2 regions of the Kitasatospora sp. NPDC056651 genome follow, and region 2 is predicted to be linked to the other one. Evidence: predicted binding sites of a transcription regulator. Region 2 holds the regulator's gene; the other holds the start of a gene.
The links. Region 2 encodes HrcA, which represses chaperone genes, less so after heat shock. Its sites were predicted from a motif close to TTNGCACTCNGNNNNNCNGAGTGCNAA; they were not measured.
Positions count from the first base shown of each region.

Region 1: ACFRAR_RS29125 (FmdB family zinc ribbon protein) is a predicted target of HrcA. The motif match lies at 3,273-3,299, and genes of this name have one in related genera.

Region 1 is NZ_JBHTWX010000094.1:25,975-32,111, forward strand. Features, by position in the region: gene ACFRAR_RS29115 (potassium/proton antiporter) at 17-1,501, shown strand; gene ACFRAR_RS29120 (MFS transporter) at 1,812-3,185, shown strand; gene ACFRAR_RS29125 (FmdB family zinc ribbon protein) at 3,311-3,619, shown strand; gene ACFRAR_RS29130 (hypothetical protein) at 3,900-4,172, shown strand; gene mscL (large conductance mechanosensitive channel protein MscL) at 4,203-4,622, shown strand; gene ACFRAR_RS29140 (hypothetical protein) at 4,672-4,911, opposite strand; gene ACFRAR_RS29145 (sigma-70 family RNA polymerase sigma factor) at 5,054-6,025, opposite strand.
Region 2 is NZ_JBHTWX010000022.1:63,863-69,999, reverse strand. Features, by position in the region: gene dnaJ (molecular chaperone DnaJ) at 47-1,186, opposite strand; gene hrcA (heat-inducible transcriptional repressor HrcA) at 1,268-2,302, opposite strand; gene htpX (zinc metalloprotease HtpX) at 2,587-3,507, shown strand; gene ACFRAR_RS12010 (hypothetical protein) at 3,530-4,114, shown strand; gene ACFRAR_RS12005 (hypothetical protein) at 4,181-4,837, opposite strand; gene ACFRAR_RS12000 (DUF3097 domain-containing protein) at 4,878-5,705, shown strand; gene hemW (radical SAM family heme chaperone HemW) at 5,834-6,137, opposite strand, start outside.

The sequences.
Region 1 (6,137 bases), on a different contig from region 2:
CCCGAGGTGCCCCTGCGTGAACGTCTCCCATCTGAACCAGCTCCTGCTCGAGTCCTCCGTGATCCTGCTGTTCGCGGTGGGTGCCGTCCGCCTCTCCACCCGATCAGGGCTGCCCAGCCTGCTGATCTATCTGGGGATCGGCGTCGCACTGGGCCAGAACGGGATCGGCGTCACCTTCAACAACGCCGAGCTCACCCAGGTGCTCGGCTACGCGGCGCTCGTGGTCATCCTGGCCGAGGGCGGCCTCAAGACCAGCTGGCGCGAGATCAAGCCGGTGATGCCGTCCGCGACCGTGCTCGCCACCGTCGGCGTCGGCGTCAGCGTGTTCGCCACCGCCGCCGGCGCCCACTGGCTGGTCGGCCTGGACTGGCGGACCTCACTACTGCTGGGCGCCATCGTCTCCTCGACCGACGCGGCCGCCGTCTTCTCGGTGCTGCGGATGGTCCCGCTGCCGCACCGGCTCACCGGCCTGTTGGAGGCCGAGTCCGGCTTCAACGACGCGCCCGTGGTCATCCTGGTCGTCGCCTTCGCCACCACCGGGGAGCTGGACTCCTGGTACGTGCTGCTCGGCACGATCGTCGCCGAGCTGGCGATCGGCGCGGTGATAGGCCTCGCCGTCGGCAAGATAGGCGCCTACGGGCTCAAGCAGGTCGCACTGCCCTCCTCGGGCCTCTACCCGATCGCCGTGATGGCGCTCACCGTGCTCGCGTACGCCGGCGGCGCGCTGCTGCACGGCTCCGGCTTCCTCGCCGTCTACATCAGCGCGGTGGTGCTCGGGAACTCCAAGCTGCCGCACGGCCCGGCCGTCCGGGGCTTCGCCGACGGACTGGCCTGGATCGGGCAGATCGGCATGTTCGTGCTGCTCGGCCTGCTCGTCACGCCCGCGAACATGGGTGACGCGGTGGTGCCCGCCCTGGTGATCGGCGGGGTCCTGGTCTTCCTGGCCCGGCCGCTCTCGGTGATGGTCTCGCTGACCCCGTTCAAGGTGCCCGCCCGCGAGCAGGCGCTGCTCAGCTGGGCCGGGCTGCGCGGGGCCGTGCCCATCGTGCTGGCCACCATCCCGGTGGTGTCGGGCGCCCACAAGGCCGAGGACGTCTTCAACATCGTCTTCATCCTGGTCGTCGTCTTCACCCTGCTCCAGGGGCCGACCCTGCCCTGGGTGGCCAAGCGGCTGCGGATCGGCGACGGCGCGATGGGCCAGGACCTGGGCATCGAGTCCGCGCCGCTGGAGAAGCTGCACGGGCACCTGCTGTCGGTCGCGCTCTCCCCCACCTCGCGGATGTCCGGCGTGGAGATCAGCGAGCTGCGGCTGCCCAAGGGGGCGGCGGTCACCCTGGTGGTGCGCGAGGGGAACTCCTTCGTGCCGGACAGGACGACGATGCTGCGCGGCGGGGACGAGCTGCTGGTGGTCACCACGGACGAGGTCGGCGAGGCGGCGGAGCGGCGGCTGCGGGCCGTCGACAAGGGCGGCAAGCTCGCCGGGTGGCTGAACGGGCGGTGAGGGCGGGCCCGTCCGGCGGGGGGTGAACTCCTCGCCGGACGGGCCGTCCCGACGGGGTCTACGCGCGTAACACAGTGTCGGCCCGGCCCCTGTATGCTGGCTCGAACAGCCGTATGACCACCGCTAGACCACCCCAGCATCTGCCTGAAGCAGAGTTGGCGCGACCGCTCGGCGGCCGCGGTCCGGCCCCCGGCCACCACACCGGACCGACCCGGTATCTACCCCGGTCGACGCGCGAGAGGACGACTCTCGGCGCCGTCGGGGCTCCACCATGCCCTGCCGCGCTACCAGGCAGCAGGAAGGACCGACCGTGACGGCGCGCCGAACGGTCGACACCGCCGCGGACCCCGCGGCCACCACCGCAGCTCCGGCCCCCGAGGCCCCCGCCCGCGTCGGGTACGGCGAGCTGCTGCGCACACCGGGCGCCTGGACCTTCCTGGCCCCCGCCCTCGTCGCGCGACTGCCGTACGCGATGCTCAGCATGGGCATCCTGCTGCTCGTCACCCAGACCCACGGCTCGTACGGCACCGCCGGTACGGTCACCGCGGTCGCCGCCGTCGCCCAGGCCCTGATCGGGCCGCAGACCGGGCGGCTCGCCGACCGGTACGGGCAGGCCGCGGTGCTGGTGCCGACCGTCCTGGTGCACGCGGCCTCGGTCGGCGCGCTGATCGCGCTCGCCCTCGCCCACGCGCCGGTCTGGAGCCTGTGCCTGGCGGCCGTCCCGGCCGGCGCCAGCGTGCCGCAGGTCGGCGCGATGGTCCGGGCCCGCTGGGTGGCCACGTTCTCCGCGAACGGCCCCTCCGAGGCCTCGGCGGCCCGGGTGGGCACCGCGTTCGCGTTCGAGTCCGTGACGGACGAGTTCACCTTCGTGATCGGCCCGATCCTGGCGTCCGGCATCGCGGCGCTCGCCAACCCGGCCACCGCCCTGGTCGCCGAGGCCTCGCTGACCCTCGCCGGCGGGCTGGCCTTCGCCGCCCAGCGGCGCACCGCCCCGGCCAGGATCGTGCCGGGGCCCGGCGCCAAGCGCGCCTCGGCGCTCGCCTCCCCCGGCGTCCGGCTGCTGGCCGGGGCCTTCCTCGGGGTCGGCGCGGTCTTCGGCGGCACGCAGGTCTCGGTGAACGCCTTCGCCGACTCGGTCGGGCGGCACGCCGCCGGCGGCACCGTGTACGGGATCTTCGCCGGCGGCTCGATGCTGGCCGGGGTGCTGTACGGGATGGTCGGCTGGCGGCGGCCGGTCCAGCAGCGGATGCTGATCAGCTACTCGCTGCTGGTTCTCGGCTGCTCGACGCTGTGGGCGATGCCCGACCTGGTGGCACTGAGCGCCGCCGGGCTGGTCTGCGGGCTGGCCATCGCACCGACCCTGATCAGCGGCTACACCCTGGTCGAGACGCTGGTCGCGGACGGGGCCAAGACCGAGGCCTTCACCTGGCTGACCGGCGCGATCGGGCTGGGACTGGCGGTCGGTTCGATGGCCGCGGGCCGGCTGATCGACGGGCACGGGCCCTCGACCGGGTTCGTGGTGCCGCTGGCCGGGGCCGGGCTGGGGCTGGTCGCGCTGGCCTCGCTGCGGCACCTGCTGGTGGCGCCGAAGGACGGTTCCGCCTCCGGCTCCGGCTCCGGCTCCGGCTCCGGCTCCGCGGCCCGCGGTGGCCCGGAGCGGCTGGTGGGCGCGGTCAACGGCTGAGCCGGGGTGGCCCGGGGGCCGGGTCCGGGCCATCTCACACCGCAGTCGCTGGACTGATCCCGCGGAATGCCGCATCATTGACCATCGTTAGCACTCATCAGGCGAGAGTGCCAGGAGGAAGACAAGTGCCCACGTACCAGTACCAGTGCACCGAGTGCGGCAACGGCCTGGAGGCGGTGCAGAAGTTCACCGACGAGGCGCTGACCACGTGCCCCGACTGCCAGGGACGGCTCCGCAAGGTCTTCTCGGCCGTGGGCGTCGTGTTCAAGGGTTCCGGCTTCTACCGGACCGACAGCCGCTCCTCCTCCAGCAGCTCGGTGGGCACCGGGTCGTCGTCGACCCCCTCGACGCCGTCCTCCTCGTCCACCGGCACCTCGTCGTCGTCGGGCTCCGGCTCCTCGGCCTCGTCCAGCCCGGCTCCGGCCGCGAGCTGACGCCGGCGCCCGGGCACCGTCCCGGACGCCCCGCAGACCACGGGAAGGCCCGTCGGCCCCGCTTCCACGCGGGGGCGGCGGGCCTTCCCGCATGCCCATCGCGGGACCTTCGTCAACCCGGACGGGCTGGACGCACTCGCGCGGGTGTACGAAGTCATCCACAGGGCCGGGTTTTCCACAGGCCTGGGGAAAGAGCTTTCCGAGTTCGCCGGAAACGCCCATCGTGTGGGTCGTCCGGTCCGCGAGGGGCCGGACCGCCGAACACTCCGGAGGTACCCCGTTGACGACCGTGAGCTTCTCCCTCCCCCTGCCCGCGCCCACCGTGCCGCCCCGACAGGAGCTGCCGAGCTTCCCGCCGATCCGGCGCGGCTGCGGCGGGTGGCACCGCTGGCGCAGTGCGGTGCGGCGGCGGGCCGGGGCGCCCGCGCTGGTGCTGCTCGCGGTGGCGGCCGCACTGGCGCTGGGGCCGGCGCGGGCCGGGCTGCCGCCGCCCTCCGGGGGCCCGCTGGGCCGGACGGGTTGTCAGTCCGGGGCCACCGAAGATCACCCGTAACCCGGAAGCGGATTCGTCGTTCGAGGCGGCATGAAGGGCTTCAAGGAATTCCTGCTGCGCGGAAATGTCGTCGAACTCGCCGTGGCCGTGGTCATCGGCGCGGCTTTCACCAACATCGTCAACGCCTTCGTCAAGGGCGTGATCAATCCGATCGTCGGCGCGTTCGGGCCGAAGGACCTCGCGTCCTACAGCTCCTGCCTCAAGGGGCCCTGCGCGCTCGGCCCGACCGGCGAGGTCACGTCCGGAATCCTCATCCTGTGGGGGTCGGTGCTCAGCGCCGCGCTCCAGTTCCTGATCACCGCGGCCTTCGTCTACTACGTCCTGATCGTGCCCATGAACAGGCTGGCCGCGCACCGCAAGAGCGCCGCCGAGGAAGCGGCGGAGGCCGAAGCCAAGGAGGTCGAGCTGCTGACCGAGATCCGTGACGCGCTCGTCGCGCCGCGGCGCTGAGCGGCCGACGCCGTCCGCCCCGACGCTTTCCCGTCCCCGTCCCCGTCACTCAGTCCCCGTGGTGCGGCGGGCGCTGGCTCAGGTACCAGTCCAGCCCCCGCCCACCGCTCTCCGCGGCGCCGGGGCGGTCGCCCCAACCGGAGTCGGTGTCGTCCTTGGACTGCTGGTCCAGCGGATCGCCGAAGACCAGCCGGGCCTTGGTCGCGGCGGCCTTCCGCGGCTCCCGTGCCTGGCTCCGGCCCTCGTCCCGGCCCTCGTCCTGGTTCTTTTCCCGTCCCTGCTCGCTCACGCTGTCCACTCCGTCGTTCGTCCCTTCCCCCCAGCCTAAGAGCCCCGTGGCACGCCTCGGGCCCCGGTGCGGAGCGTTCCGCGCCGGGGCCCGATGAGGGCTCGACCGCTGGGAGGGCTCGACCGCTGGGCCGGCCGGTACGTCAGGCGGCCTCGAAGCCCGCGTGGTCGGCGATCTTCTTCAGCTCGGCCAGCGCGTGCTTCTCGATCTGGCGGATCCGCTCACGGGTGAGGCCGTGCTGCTTGCCCACCTCGGTGAGGGTGCGCTCGCGGCCGTCCTCCATCCCGTAGCGGGAGCGGATGATCGAGGCCGTGCGGTCGTCCAACCGCCCGATCAGGCCGTCCAGTTCCTCCCGGCGGAGCATGACCATCACGGCGTCCTCGGGGGACGTGGCCCCGGTGTCCTCGACGAGGTCACCGAACTGGGTCTCGCCCTCGTCGTCCACCGACATGTTGAGGCTGACCGGGTCGCGCGCCCAGTCCAGCACGTCCTTGATCCGGGCCTCGGTCGTGTCCAGCTCGGCCGCGATCTCGGCCGGCTCCGCCTCGCGGCCCAGCTCCTTGGACTTCTCCCGCTGGACCCGACGGATCCGCCCCAGCTCCTCCACGAGGTGCACGGGGAGCCGGATCGTCCGGGACTGGTCCGCGATGGACCGGGTGATCGCCTGCCGGATCCACCACGTCGCGTACGTGGAGAACTTGAAACCCTTGGCGTAGTCGAACTTCTCGACGGCGCGCACCAAGCCCGCGTTGCCCTCCTGGATGAGGTCCAACAGGGGCAGGCCGCTGCGCGGGTACCGCCGGGCGACGGCAACGACGAGCCGGAGGTTGGAGCGGATGAAGACGTCCTTGGCGGACTCGGCGTCGGCGGCTATCGCCTCCAGCTCCTCGCGCGTGACGCCGTCGGGGAGTCCGCCCTCCTCCAGCAGGTGCTGGGCGTACACGCCGGCCTCGATCCGCAGCGAGAGCTCGACCTCCTCGGCAGCATCGAGCAGGGGCGTCCTGGCGATCTCGTCGAGGTACATGCCGACCAGGTCGCGGTCGGCTTCGAGATTGGTCGGGCGGGCCGCGCGACTCCGGTCGGCCCTGTCGCGAACGACGGCACGGGTGGCCATGCTTGCTCCCTTTGCTGGTGTTGCCGAGGTCTGCCTGCCTGCCCCGCGAGGGCAAGAAGTGCGGGCCCCTGGGGGCTCACACGTAACGATCCAACGAACAGAATCCGGACAA
Region 2 (6,137 bases):
CGGTGGTGGTGCCGGGGCCCGCACCCCGGCACCTCCTCACGGACGGCTACCGGCCGTTGAAGGCGTCCTTCAGACGCGAGAACAGGCCCTGCTGGCCCGGCGCGAACTGGCCGGACGGCCGCTCCTCGCCACGCAGCACCGCGAGGCGGCGCAGCAGCTCCTCCTGCTCGGCGTCGAGCTTGCTCGGCGTCTTCACCTCGACGTGCACTATCAGGTCGCCCCGGCCGCCGCCGCGCAGGTGGGTGATGCCCCGGCCGTGCAGCGGGATCGACTGGCCGGACTGGGTGCCGGGCCGGATGTCGACCTCCTCCAGCCCGTCCAGGGTCTGCAGCGGCACCTGGGTGCCGAGCGAGGCCGCCGTCATCGGGATGGTGACGGTGCAGTGCAGGTCGTCCCCGCGCCGCTGGAAGATGGTGTGGGTGGTCTCGGCGATCTCGACGTACAGGTCGCCGGCCGGGCCGCCGCCGGGGCCGACCTCGCCCTCGCCGGCCAGCTGGATCCGGGTGCCGTTGTCGACACCGGCCGGGATCTTGACCGTCAGGGTGCGGCGGGCGCGCACCCGGCCGTCGCCGGCGCACTCCGGGCACGGGGTCGGCACCACGGTGCCGAAGCCCTGGCACTGCGGGCAGGGGCGGGAGGTCATGACCTGGCCCAGGAAGGACCGGGTGACCTGGGAGACCTCGCCCTTGCCGCGACACATGTCACAGGTCTGCGCCGAGGTGCCGGGGGCCGCGCCCTCGCCACTGCAGGTGGTGCAGGTGACGGCGGTGTCGACCTGGAGTTCCTTGGTGGTGCCGAAGGCGGCCTCCTCCAGGGTGATCTCCAGCCGGATCATGGCGTCCTGGCCGCGGCGGGTGCGCGAGCGCGGACCGCGCTGGCCGGCCGCGGCGCCGAAGAAGGCGTCCATGATGTCGGAGAAGCCGAAGCCCGCCGCGCCGGCGCCGAAGCCGCCCGCTCCACCGCCGCCCGGGGACAGCGGATCCCCGCCGAGGTCGTAGACCTGGCGCTTCTGCGGATCGGAGAGCACCTCGTAGGCGGCGTTGATCTCCTTGAACCGCTCCTGCGTCTTCGGGTCCGGGTTGACGTCCGGGTGCAGTTCGCGTGCCAGGCGCCGGAACGCCTTCTTGATCTCGTCCTGCCCCGCATCCCGTCGGACGCCGAGTACCGCGTAGTAGTCCGTGGCCACCAAATGCTCCGCTTGTTCCGCCTGTAGTAGTGCTGCGACTGGTAGCCGGTCCGCCGGATTTCCGACGGAACCGGCCGATTGCTAGGACTCGGCCAGGATCTGGCCCACGTACCGCGCCACCGCCCGCACCGCCCCCATTGTGCCCGGGTAGTCCATCCGGGTCGGACCGATCACGCCCAGTTTGGCCACGCTCTCGTCGCCCGAACCGTAGCCGACCGAAACGACCGAGGTGGAATTCAGCCCCTCGTAAGCGTTCTCCCGGCCGATCCGGACCGTCATCGCGGCGTCCCCGGTCTCACCCAGGAGGCGGAGCAGGATGACCTGCTCCTCCAGGGCCTCCAGCACCGGCTGGATGGTGAGCGGGAAGTCGTGTCCGAAGCGGGTCAGGTTGGCCGTGCCGGCCAGCATGATCCGCTCCTCGTTGTGTTCGGCGAGCGTCTCGAACAGGGTCACCAGGACCGTACTGACGGTCGGCCGGTCGGCCTGTTCGAACAGCGCCGGCAGTTCCTCCAGCAGCCCCGGGACCTCCGGGAGGCGCCGACCGGCGGCCCTCGCGTTGATCCGGGCCCGCAGGTCCGACAGGAGCGTCTCCCCGACCGTGCCCGGGCAGTCGACCATCCGCTGCTCGACCCGGCCGGTGTTCGTGATCAGCACCAGCATCACCTTCACCGGGGCCAGCGCCACCAGCTCGATGTGCCGGACGGTGGAGCGGGTCAGCGAGGGGTACTGCACCACCGCGACCTGCCGGGTCAGCTGGGCGAGCAGCCGCACCGTGCGGGCCACCACGTCGTCCAGGTCGACCGCGCCTTCCAGGAAGTGCCGGATGGCCCGGCGCTCGGGGGCGCTCATCGGCTTGACCTCGGCGAGCTTGTCGACGAAGAGGCGGTACCCCTTGTCGGTCGGGATGCGGCCGGCACTGGTGTGCGGCTGGTGGATGTAACCCTCCTCCTCCAGCGCCGCCATGTCGTTGCGGACGGTCGCCGGGGAGACCCCGAGGTTGTGCCGCTCCACCAGGGCCTTGGAGCCGACCGGCTCCTCGGTGCCCACGTAGTCCTGCACGATCGCGCGGAGCACGGCGAGCTTGCGTTCGTCCAGCTGGCGGACCTCACCGGCCATGGGGCACGCACCTCCGTCTTCGCACGTTGTCCGTCTGCGTCCCTTGCTGCGGACCGCTCCCGGCGGCCCCGGCCCTGGCACTCTGAACGCACGAGTGCCAGAACCGTACCTGCCAGTGTAAGGCCCGGGTCCTACGGCAGGAACGGCCCGACCGGCGTGATCCTCCCCGCAGTTCCGGACCGGGCCCGCCGGACCCGGCAGTTCGATCCTCCTGGCGCGGGGGTGGTGCCGGGAGGCCGTCCGGGTGGCAGCATCGAAAGCGACGGCGAACGGAGGAGCAAGCGATGTCGAGCTCGGGCCAGCACTCCCGATTCGCGCCCGACCGCGGCCTGACCGGCCGCATGGTCGCGACGATGTTCGTGATCGGGCTGCTGTACGTGGGTTTCACCGGCCTGCTGATCGTGCTGCTGCGCGGCGCCTGGCCACTGATCGTGCTGATCTCGGGCGGCCTGTTCGTCGCCCAGTTCTGGTTCAGCGACAAGATCACCGAACGGGCGATGGGCGCCCACCAGGTGTCCCCGGAGCAGTTCCCCCAGCTGCACGGCACCATCGACCGGCTCTGCGCGCTGGCCGACATGCCCAAACCGCGGGTGGCCGTCGCCGACAACGACATGCCGAACGCCTTCGCCACCGGCCGCAACCCGCAGAACGCGGTGGTCTGCGTGACCACCGGGCTGCTGCGCCGGCTGGAGCCGGAGGAGCTGGAGGGCGTCCTCGCCCACGAGCTGTCGCACGTCGCCCACCGGGACGTCGCGGTGATGACGATCGCCGGGTTCCTCGGCGTCCTCGCCGGGGCGATGACCAGGATCGCCGTGTACGGCGGGTTCATGGGCGGCGGGCGCAACAACAACGACCAGAACGCGGCCATCCTCGCGCTGATCGTCCCGCTGGTGTCGATGCTCGTGTACGCGATCAGCTTCCTGCTCACCCGGCTGCTGTCCCGCTACCGCGAGCTGGCCGCGGACCGGGCCGCCGCCCAGCTCACCGGGCGGCCCAGCGCGCTGGCCTCCGCGCTGACCAAGGTGACCGGGCAGATCGCGGCCATCCCCAGCAAGGACCTGCGCCAGGCGCAGCCGTACAACGCCTTCTACTTCGCCCCCGCGCTGAGCGCCCGGGAGGCCGCCTCGCAGCTGTTCTCCACCCACCCGACGCTGGAGAAGCGGCTGGAGCAGCTGGCGAGGATCTCCGAGCAGCTCGGCCACTGAGCCCCTCCCCGAAAGGACCACCGTGGGATTCCTGGACACCCTGTTCGGCCGCAGCAAGCCCGTCAAGCCCGACCTGGACCAGCTGTTCGGCGTGCCGTCCGCCGCGCTCACCCTGGAGGCCGGGGCCGGGTTCACCCCCACCGGGCTCGGCTCGGTCTGCTTCGCGGCCGTCGAGGGCGCGGCCTTCGTCCAGGTCGAGCAACAGGTCCGGGCGCTGCTGGACGCCGACACCGAGCGCGGCGGCGTCCCGGTGGAGGCCTCCAAGGACGGCTACGGCTACTCCTGGCTGCTCGCCCGGCACCTGCCCGAGGAGCTGCCGGAGCTGGTGAACGACCTGCACGCGGTCAACAGCGAGCTGGAGGCGAACGGCTTCGGGCCGCAGCTGCTCTGCTCGCTGGTGGGCTTCCGCGACCCGCAGGGGCAGTCGCTGGCGCTGGTGTACCTCTACAAGCGGGGCACGTTCTACCCCTTCGCCCCGATGCCGGGCGGCGGGGAGCGGCGCAACAGCCCGCTGGAGCTCCAGGTCAACGCGATGCTGGGGAACGACCTGCGGCTGGAGAAGGACCTGAGCCGCTGGTTCCCGGTCTGGGGCGCGCCGGGCCTCTGAGGAGCCGCCCGGCACGCCCCGTCCGCCCTGGCGGGCCCGCTACGACCGTGCGGCTACGACGTGCGGCTACGACACCGCGCTGACGGCCAGTCCGAACAGGAACCGGACCGCCAGGACGCAACCGAGCAGCAGGAACCCGCACACGAGCAGCAGCCCGGCCATCCAGGCCAGGTCGACGAGCCGGTCCCCGGCGGTTCGCGGGACGTCCCAGGGGTCGCCGGACTCGTCCCGGAGGAGTTCCGGGGCGGGCAGCGGGCCCGCGAGGCCCAGACGCATGTGCTCCTCGGAGCAGTACGTCCGGGTGAGCAGCTCGGCGCAGCGGCGGTCGATCTCCAGGGACAGCCACCCCTCGGGCAGCTCCAGGCGCCCGCCGGCCGTCGTCCTGGACTCGGTCCGGCCGCAGACCTCGCACCGCTCCAGGTCCTCGCCGTCCTCGCCGTCGCCCTCGTCGTCGCCCTCCGGTCCGTCCGGCTCCGGCTGCCCGCCGTCGGCGCCCGGGGCCGCTGCGGCGGCCTGTGCGGCGACCTGTGCGGCGGCCGTCCCGGTGTCCCTGGTGTTCGCCAGCTCCGCCGCGACGAAGAGGCCGAAGGCGACCGCGAGGGTGATCACGGAGACGGCGGCGTACTGCGGCCGGCTGTCCTTCACGAAGCCGAAGGCCGCCCCGGAGAGCGCGAGGAAGAGGAGGGTCCCGGCCCGGACGGCACGGGATTGGAAGCGGTGCATGCGGTGATCATGCCAGCGCCCGGTCCCTATGATCACCCGTATGCGCAGCCGCCAGTACGGACCGGACCTGACCCCGCCGTGGAAGAAGCAACAGCCCGCCCCGGAGGTGCCCGCCGAGCGGGACCTGGTGGTCGAGGAGGCGGCGACGGGCTTCTGCGGGGCGGTGGTGCGCTGCGAGAAGACCGCCGAGGGGTTCACCGTCACCCTGGAGGACCGGTTCGGCAAGCACCGGGTGTTCCCGATGGTCCCGCGCGGCTTCCTGCTGGAGGGCCGGGCGGTCACGCTCATCCGCCCGGCCGGCCCGGCCCCCTCCCGGGCGCCCGGGCGCACCGCCTCCGGCTCGGTCGCCGTCCCCGGCGCCCGCGCCCGGGTCGCCCGCGAGTCGCGCATCTACGTCGAGGGCCGGCACGACGCGGAGCTGGTCGAGCGGGTCTGGGGCGACGACCTGCGGATCGAGGGCGTGGTCGTCGAGTACCTGCGCGGCATCGACGACCTGCCCGCGATCGTCGCCGACTTCGCCCCCGGCCCGGGCCGGCGCCTCGGCGTCCTGGTCGACCACCTGCTCCCCGGCACCAAGGAGCACCGCATCGCCGCCCAGGTCACCGGCGACGCGGTGCTGGTCGTCGGCCACCCCTACATCGACATCTGGCAGGCCGTGAAGCCCGCCAGCGTCGGCATCCCCGGCTGGCCCGCCGTCCCCCGGGGCGAGGACTGGAAGGAGGGCACCTGCCGCCGCCTCGGCTGGCCTGTGGACACCCCGGCGGCCTGGAAGCACATCCTGTCGAAGGTGGACTCCTACAAGGACCTTGAGCCCGAACTCCTCGGCCGGGTCGAGGAGTTGATCGACTTCACCGCCCTGCCGGAGTGACGGGGAACGGTCGCCGCGCCCCAGACCACCGACGACCATGACGGCGCGACGCCTCGGACCCCGTCACCCGGTCATCGATGGCGGTCATTGCGCGCTCCCTCCGACGGCTGACACCACGTTGACGACACTCAGTCCACCAGGTCACGTACCACCGCGTCGGCGAGCAGCCGGCCCCGGAGGGTGAGGACGGCGCGGCCCCGCTCGTAGGGGGCGGGGGCGAGGAGGCCGTCGGCGAGGTGCCGGGCGGCGGCCTCGCGGCCGGTGGCGGTGAGGAGGTCGAGGGCGACGCCCTCGACCAGGCGCAGTTCGAGGAGGACGCGTTCGACGCGGCGGTCCTCGTCGGCCAGCACCTCGCGGGCCTGGGCCGGGGTGCGGTGCTCGGCGAGGGCCCGGGCGTAGGCGGCGGGGTGCTTGGCGTTCCACCAGCGGACG